Regions from separate parts of the Eubacterium sp. AF17-7 genome, predicted to be linked through region 1. Evidence: a T-box and tRNA genes for the amino acid it is inferred to sense, from the RefSeq annotation. Region 1 holds a T-box; the other holds one or more tRNA genes.
The links. A T-box is a leader RNA that pairs with one kind of tRNA and senses whether it is charged. The one in region 1 lies ahead of tyrS (tyrosine--tRNA ligase), so its partner is inferred to be a tRNA-Tyr.

Region 1 (4,448 bases):
GTGGCCAATATTCTTGACAGTGCTTTTTCAGAAGAAAATTTATCGTGTAGATTTGGTGGAGACGAATTTGCTGTATTTATAAAGCGTGGAATGACAATAGATGAACTTAATAACGAAATGGAAATATTGAGAAATAAACTACGTATTAATGTGGGAGAAATGAAGATTTCATGTTCAATAGGTGTTGCAATGTTTCCGGCTCATGTGACAGAATATAAAGAACTTTACAGATGTGCTGACATGGCACTTATTCAGGCTAAGAAATTAGGAAAGAATCAGTTCCAGATATATACAGGTAATGAAGAAATGTCAATGCCTATAGATGTTAGAAACATGGGATGGCTTATTGAAGAATCACATGAAATTATATTTATATGCAATGAAAAAACAAAAGAATTATTGTATATGAATCGTGCAGCAAAGGAAGAATTAACTTCTGATAAAACAAAAGAACTTATTGGATTAAAATGTCATGAGACAATATGGGATTCGAATGCACCATGTGAACATTGTGATAAATTCTGTAATGAACTTATTAAAGAAGTTGACGTTAAGAATGAGGATACAGGTAAGACATATAATATTAGAATAAGAAAAGTACCTTGGAATTCAGGGTATGCGCTTATACATTTTGCAGAAGATATTACAAAGAAAATACAGGATGATAATATTATTAATGGAATGCTTGATAATATTAGATTTGGACTGGAAGAAGAAAAATACATATATTGGCACGTATCAATGGATACCAATATTTGCGATTTAGGAACAAAGACAAAAGAAACATTTAATGTAGAAGCGGATAATGTTGATTATATAGAATTTATTAAGGGAAATGTAATCGTAAATGAAGACGTTTATAAATTTATTGAATTCTATAAACAAACAAAATTACAGAAAACAAATAAAAAAATTCAGATAAATTGTTTTGACAAGGATGGAAAAGTAAGAAAAGCTTTATTAAGTCATATTGTTTTATACACACCAACTGAAAAAAACAATGGAGTAATTGGATTGCTTAATTATATTGATTAAATGAAGTTGCAAAGATTATAATTTTATGCAGATAATTAAAGTTTTGCAAGTGTTTAGTTAATATTTAACAGGCAGTAAATATTACAAGAAAATCTGAATCTGTAAATACTTTAAATAATCTGAATTTTGACACCTACATTTATATATTGTATAATGTGTGTGTTTGCAGCCATAAGGAGCCGTAAGGCTCCTTATGTTATATATCGGGGAAAAGAAACAGGATATATAAAGACTATACTTGATTATGTAGTTGGTGCGTACAAAGGCTTCTATTGTTTGATAAGTCAAAGAGGTATCACTTTGATAAGAAAATTTCAATGAACAAAGGATTATGGGTATCCTTAATTAGCCCAAATATAAAAAGGAGGAAGTAAATGTTTGGATTAAAAAAAGATAAGAAACTGGAAGCACAAGTGTTTGTTGACTATGAACATTGGTATTATGCATATAGAAATAAGTTTCAGATGAAGCCTAATATTGAAGAGTGGATTGAAGAACTAAAACAGGAATATAATGTTACAAGTTTATATGTTTTTGGGGATTTTTCAAAATACAATATAGGAAATGATTTAGAAAGATTAAAAGGAATTACTAAGAATATTATACATACAGCCAGCGATAAAGAAGGCGTTGATAAAGATTTTACGGATGTGATTATTTTAGATGCGATTTATAGAAGTGCTGCAAAAAAGGACAAAACTAAAGTATATGTTTTATTTACAGGGGATGCGCATTTTACTAAAGTTGCAGAGTATTTAAAAGAAATAGGTAAAAAAGTTATTATTTATGGGGTTAAATATTCATTTAGTAATAAACTTAAATCAGTCGCAACAAGTTATGTCGAGATGCCAAGACAGTCACAGGAAAAACATCATTATAATGAACTTATTCTAAATAGTTTATATAAACAGAAACAGAAAAATCGTTCAGTTGTTACATATTGGAAGACCATTCAGTGTGTAGCGGATTATAATAAAGTTCCGAAAGATAAAGTAAAGGTTGCTGTTGACGGATTAATAAAACAGAAGTATTTATATCAGGAAGAGAAGAAATTTAAGAGGGGAAAAGTTGTTTCTGTATTGAAAGCAGATTGGAATAAGATTTCAAATGATGGTATTTGGGAGAAGGAATAAAAATTCCGTTTATCTAAAAGCAAATTCCACAGCACGATGGAAGAGTGAAATTTAAAATTTTAATTTTGGAAGGAATAAAAATATTAAAAAACAGTTGATTTTTTTGCTACAAAAAGTTAGTATAGAAAAAGATTAATTATTTATAAGACGTTGAGAGGAAGAAGTAACTTAATTGTACTTGCAAGAGAGTAATCGGTTGGTGTGAGATTATGAAGTAGATTTTGTGAAATACATCCTGGAGTTACAACCTGAAAAGAAATGAGTAGGGAATGTCGGGAGCGCCCGTTATAGCGCAAGAGTGTGTTTGCACTCGTAGAGGAAGATTTCGTGAGAAATTTTTATTTAGAGGTGGTACCGCAGTTAATGCCCTCTGTATCGTAAGATGCAGAGGTTTTTTTTATGTATGGCAAGGTCATATTTATGAATCTAAGCTTAAAAAATGCAATTTTAATTTTCGCAGATAATAGAAAATTGCATATCGGTATCAAAAATTTAATAAGTATCCTAATAACTTGAAACACTTATAAAGAAATTTAATGAATTTTAATTTAAGAAAGGAAAAAAAGATGACAATTTATGATGAATTAGTAGCACGTGGTCTTATAGCCCAGGTTACAGATGAAGAAGAAATTAAAGAATTAATTAACACAGGAAAAGCAACATTTTATATTGGATTTGATCCTACAGCAGATTCACTTCATGTAGGTCATTTTATGGCTTTATGTCTTATGAAGAGATTACAGATGGCAGGCAACAGACCTGTTGTATTGCTTGGTGGTGGAACAGGATACATAGGTGATCCTTCAGGACGTAACGATTTACGTCAGATGCTTACACCTGAAACAATTGAACATAACTGCGAATGTTTTAAGAAGCAGATGGAAAGATTTATTGATTTTGGAGAAGGTGGAGCTATTGCAGTAAACAATGCTGATTGGTTATTAAAACTTAACTACATTGATGTATTACGTGAAGTAGGACCATGTTTCTCAGTTAACAATATGCTTCGTGCAGAATGCTACAAGCAGAGAATGGAAAAAGGTTTAACATTCCTTGAATTTAACTATATGATTATGCAGTCATATGACTTTTATCATTTATTTAAAGAATATGGATGTAACATGCAGTTTGGTGGAGATGATCAGTGGTCAAATATGTTGGGTGGTACAGAATTAATCCGTCGTAAACTTGGAAAAGATGCTTATGCCATGACAATTACACTTCTTATGAATTCAGAAGGAAAGAAAATGGGTAAGACAGCTAACGGAGCAGTATGGCTTGACGCTAATAAAACATCTCCATTTGAATTTTACCAGTACTGGAGAAATGTAGGAGATAAAGACGTATTAAAATGTATCCGTATGTTAACATTCCTTCCACTTGAAGAAATTGATAAGATGGATGAATGGGAAGGAAGCCAGTTAAATAAAGCAAAAGAAATTCTTGCATTCGAACTTACAAAGATGGTTCATGGTGAAGAAGAAGCAAAGAAAGCTGAAGAAGCATCAAAGGCATTATTTGCAGGTGGTGGAGATGATTCAAATATGCCAACATCTACAATTACACCGGATCAGTTAACAGATGGTGGAATTGGAATCATGGATTTAATGGTAACTTGTGGATTAGCAGGAACAAAGAGTGAAGCAAGAAGACTTGTACAGCAGGGTGGCGTATCTGTTAATGATGAAAAAGTTTCTGACATAGGCTTTGTTGTTACGGAATCAATGTTAAAAGAAGGAGCAAAGATTAAAAAAGGTAAAAAGAAATTCCATAAGGCAATTATGGACTAAGATTTAATTCAGAATCGATAATACAAAAAGTAGAACACTTATTACATTCTAAGTAATTATGGTAAGAAATTTTCATAGAATGTAATAAGTGTTTTTTTAGGTATGTTTATGAACGGAAAAATAGAAAATTTATTGAATGTTGCCTTGGAAGCTAATATTCAGGAATTAGATAAATGCCGGGAACTATCAGCAGGTTTTAATCCAATAGATAACTCCTGGGATTTGATTATAAGGTTCACGGGAACTCCGGATTTTTTAGAAAAATATAATGGAATACAATATGAAATATTGTCAAATAATTTTGCAATATTATCTGTGCCAAAAGAAACTATTGATAAACTTGCTGAGGATGACAGTGTTATTTATATTGAAAAAGCAAAACCGTTATATTTTGCAGTTATAAATAACAGAAGTGAAGCATGTGTTACAAATGCACAGAATCAGTTTGGTATATATGGAGAAGGGGTAATTATTGCGGTAATAGACAGTG
Region 2 (4,448 bases), on a different contig from region 1:
TGAGAAAGGTGCATATATTTCTCAGGACAGCCCATATAATTCTTTTTTTAAATTTAATGGCGGTCAGTGGCCTCACAATTCAACATATGAAGGATGGTGGGGATTTGATACTTTGCCAAAACTTAATTATGAAGATAGTGAAAAGTTGCAACAGTATATTTTAGACATTGCAAAAAAGTGGGTTTCACCTCCTTATAATGTTGATGGATGGAGATTAGATGTTGCAGCTGATTTGGGACATAGTGGTGAATTTAATCATGAATTCTGGCGTAAATTCCGAAAGGCAGTTAAGGAAGCAAATAAGGATGCAATTATTTTAGCAGAACATTATGGCGAAGCGGGAGAATGGCTAAAGGGCGACCAATGGGATACGGTAATGAATTATGATGCGTTCATGGATCCTGTAAGCTGGTTTTTAACAGGTGTTGATAAACATTCTGACAATGTAAAACCGGAACTTAAGGGAAATGCCCACAGCTTTAATGATGCAATGAAATATCATATGGCGCAATTCCAGAATCAGTCGTTATTAGTGGCAATGAATGAATTGTCAAATCATGATCATTCAAGATTTATGACAAGAACAAACGGTATGGCTGGAAGAATTGCAACTGCAGGAGCAGAAGCGGCAAATGAAAATGTAAAGAAAGCCATATTTAAACAGGGAGTCGTAATGCAGATGACTCTGCCGGGAGCACCAACATTGTATTATGGGGATGAAGCCGGCGTGTGTGGATGGACAGATCCGGACAACCGAAGAACATATCCTTGGGGCAAAGAAGATTTTGAATTAATCGAATTTTACAGAGATATGATTTTTATACACAATCATTGCGATGAATTGAAGAAAGGTTCTTACAAGCAATTAGACTGGGGCAACAATTATTTAAGTTATGGACGATTTGATGCATTAAATGGCACAGTAACAGCTATCAATACATCAGACCATGAAATCAATGTGAAAATTCCTGTTTGGCAGTTAAACATTCCAAATGGAAACGTAATGGAACGATTAATGGAAACATCTGAGGAATTGTATAATGTGGGTCGAATTCCGGTAATGGTAGAAAATGGTGATATAGCAGTTACCATTCCTGCATGTAGCGCGGTAGTTTATAGAACAAAATAGATGTGTGTAATAACCTTATTGACGGGGCAAATGATTATTTAGTAGTTTATAGAACAAAATAGATGTGTGTAATAACCCCCAATATATAGATGCATGGAAGAAGCATAAATTATATAAATGTGTAGAATAGACATATATTTTCAGTTAGCAGAAATTATATAAATGTGTAGAATAGACATATATTTCCGGTTAGCATAAAATTATATATACGTCAATTAAAATCTAAAATAAATAATAAAATATAAATTATAGAATATAAAAATGAACCTGTATATTTAAGATAGTGTTTGGCAGAATGTAATTTTGTCAAATATTGAAAATCTATAGGTTCATTTTTATTTGTTGTTCTTTGTTAAGAATAATCTTTGTCAATCATAGTGGGAGTCTGGGTTTATTTGTAAGATTTGATTTAGAGTTATAATGTCATTGATATTGCGCTTCAATGCATGCACAATTAGTTTTATATAACTATACCTAGTCTGTAACGTCATCTTTAATAAATAGTCCATTTACAATATATCGTGTATTACTTTTTCCTGAAGTACATGTGCTAAGTGTTAATATTTTACTGTCCTGAGTTAAAGCTACATCTTTTCTAACATTTGCATTAGAAACGCTTGGATTAAGAGTTGTCTTGAAATAGTCCATTCGCACCTGAATATCCGAAAAATCAAATGCTTTTAAAATATGAGTATCATCATAAACATAAGCTGAGTAAACTCTGTATGTTAATTTGTGACTAGGTGTATAAACATAAAAATATTCATGTTTATCAAAGAAGTCTTTTTTCTCGAAATAATGTAAGTGTGCAAACATTGTGCCGTTTAACATATTATGACCATAAAATACAGTTACGGGGTCAGTGAAATCAGTTGAGTTTATTTTTTCACTATATATACAACCTGAAAATTCATAATTTCCTTTTTCATTATGTGTAAGATAAAAGGAATCATCTTTAGAATCATCAGATTGCGCAACCGGCAATTCAATTTTTGTACCGGGAATATATATGTATGCATAAATATCTTTGTTTGTTTTAGCAATCTTATCCCAATCATATGGATTTATGATTGAGTCATCTTCATTATCATTCATGCTGTCAGAGTTATTGTTGATAGCTGAATTATTGTTAGATTTATTTGACTGAGATGTTGCATTAGTTTTCTTGTATTCTGTTGGATTTTTGCCACTGGAAAAATACATAAATATATATGTTCCTGCCACAGAAAAAGCGAGCATCGCAACAATCAAAATAGCTATTAAAAGATTTCGCTTCTTCATGGATTTCTTATTTCTCGAAGATGAAAATTTCACCATTGTTAAATTCCTCTCTTAATATATAAATAGCCAATTTCATAATATAGACAAGTATATGACTTGGAAAAAAGGATGTCAATTATGCGGTATCTGATGGTGCCTAATTTAGCTTGATTTAGTAGAAAAAATGGTTGCGTAAATAAAAAAATTATGGTATAAATATTTATTGTTGGAAACAAATGGGCAGATTCCCGAGTGGCCAAAGGGGACAGACTGTAAATCTGCTGGCAACGCCTTCGAAGGTTCGAATCCTTCTCTGCCCATTATTTATTCAACGGGTTCGCCGGCGTGGCGGAACTGGCAGACGCGCAGGACTTAAAATCCTGTGGTAGCAATATCGTACCGGTTCGATTCCGGTCGCCGGCATATATATGTGCGAAGCAATGAGTCCACATACACAAAAAAAGAACAGGTTCTTTAGAAAGCTAGTTTTCAGAAAGAACCTGTTCTTTTTTTTTTTGATGCGGCGAATGCCGCATCAGCGAGATGGAAATTATATTGTCTGCAATCCTTTATAGAAAAAGAGGTTGCAGGCATTTTTGTTTTACAATAAAAAATAGTAAATATTTACATTTTGGCCCTAATCATTTACTATAAAAGGAGGGTATTTGTTATATTGGACATGGAAATGTTCATGAACTTTATATAAGTTAATTTGCAGTTATAGGTTTATAAAGTATGTTTATGTATATGAGTGAAACAGCATAAATATTATAAAAAATTATAAGTACTAAAAAACGACAGATGAAGTTCATAAACAATTTTTAAAGAAAATTGTAATATAATGTATGGTGGAGAGAAAAGTGTATAAATTATTAAAAAAATGGAAAAAAGCAAAGATAAGAACGCAGATTATTCTGACTTATATTGCGGTTCTTTTATTGTCATTTATAATGACGTTTACATTAATTTCAGCTGTAAACGGAAGATATACGAAAATTGAAGTTGGTAAGGCAGGAGTGCAGACAGTAAATGCACTTCAGGGAAATTTAGCGCTTATTTTTGATAATGTAACTCAATTTTCAACACAGATATATTTTGACGATATCGTACAGGATTCTTTAAGACAAATAAATTCAGAGAATATTAATTTGAATTATCAAAAAAACATAACAAAGAGTTTGTTTAATATGATATTATCCGGAGAATACATTTCCGGAGTATATATATTTGATAAATATAATAATTGTTATAATTCTTATAAGAGACCACCAAAAAAAATAAATAAGCAAATCCAGGATACAAATTGGTATAAGGAAATGCAGCAAGCAAATGGAAACGGATTTTTCTATAACGGAAGCGATGGAACAATAGAATATTATGCACCTAATGATTATCTGTGCTATGTAAGACAGATTGTAGATAAGAGAGATTATAAACCTTTGGCTACACTTCTAATAACTTTTGATGATTTAGTATTGCAGGACTATTTTAATCAGGTTAGTAATGATTACAAGAATCAGTTCTACATAGTTGATTCGAAAGGAAATTATATTATTGAGCCTCAAGACAAAAAGCGTGATTTTAAAAAGTATACAAAAATTGCAAAAAATATGTCTAAGGAGTACATGGAAGTAAATAATAAAGACGGAAAAAGTGTTGTTGCAAGTCAGGATATAGGAATACAGGATTGGAAACTTATCGGAGTATTTTCAATGGATAACATTACATCTTTAGCTCCATACTATTCGACAGTGATAGTGGTAATTATGTGTTTAAATGTTGTATTTGTATTTATATGCTCAATGTTACTTACATATCTCATATTTAAACCACTTGCAAAAGTAGAAAAACATATGAAAATAGTTGAAAACGGTGAATTTGTGACAATGCCTGTTGTAGAAAATGATAATGAAATCACAAGCCTTAAAAAAGTATTTAACCATATGATTTTGTCTGTTAAATCTTTAATGAAAAAGGTAAAGGATGAAGAAAGAATTATTGCAAAAGGCAAGTTAGACATAATACAGGCGCAGATAAATCCACACTTTTTATATAACAC

Region 2: it has a tRNA-Tyr gene. The T-box ahead of tyrS (tyrosine--tRNA ligase) is inferred to sense a tRNA for this amino acid. The anticodon was not compared.

What each region holds. Positions count from the first base shown of each region.
Region 1 is NZ_QTWU01000003.1:106,350-110,797, reverse strand. Features, by position in the region: gene DWW96_RS05505 (EAL domain-containing protein) at 1-1,035, shown strand, start outside; gene DWW96_RS05500 (NYN domain-containing protein) at 1,410-2,168, shown strand; T-box leader at 2,310-2,542, shown strand; gene tyrS (tyrosine--tRNA ligase) at 2,735-3,958, shown strand; gene DWW96_RS05490 (S8 family peptidase) at 4,067-4,448, shown strand, end outside.
Region 2 is NZ_QTWU01000011.1:6,566-11,013, reverse strand. Features, by position in the region: gene DWW96_RS09750 (glycoside hydrolase family 13 protein) at 1-1,129, shown strand, start outside; gene DWW96_RS09745 (class B sortase) at 1,604-2,446, opposite strand; tRNA gene DWW96_RS09740 (tRNA-Tyr) at 2,628-2,709, shown strand; tRNA gene DWW96_RS09735 (tRNA-Leu) at 2,729-2,812, shown strand; gene DWW96_RS09730 (histidine kinase) at 3,250-4,448, shown strand, end outside.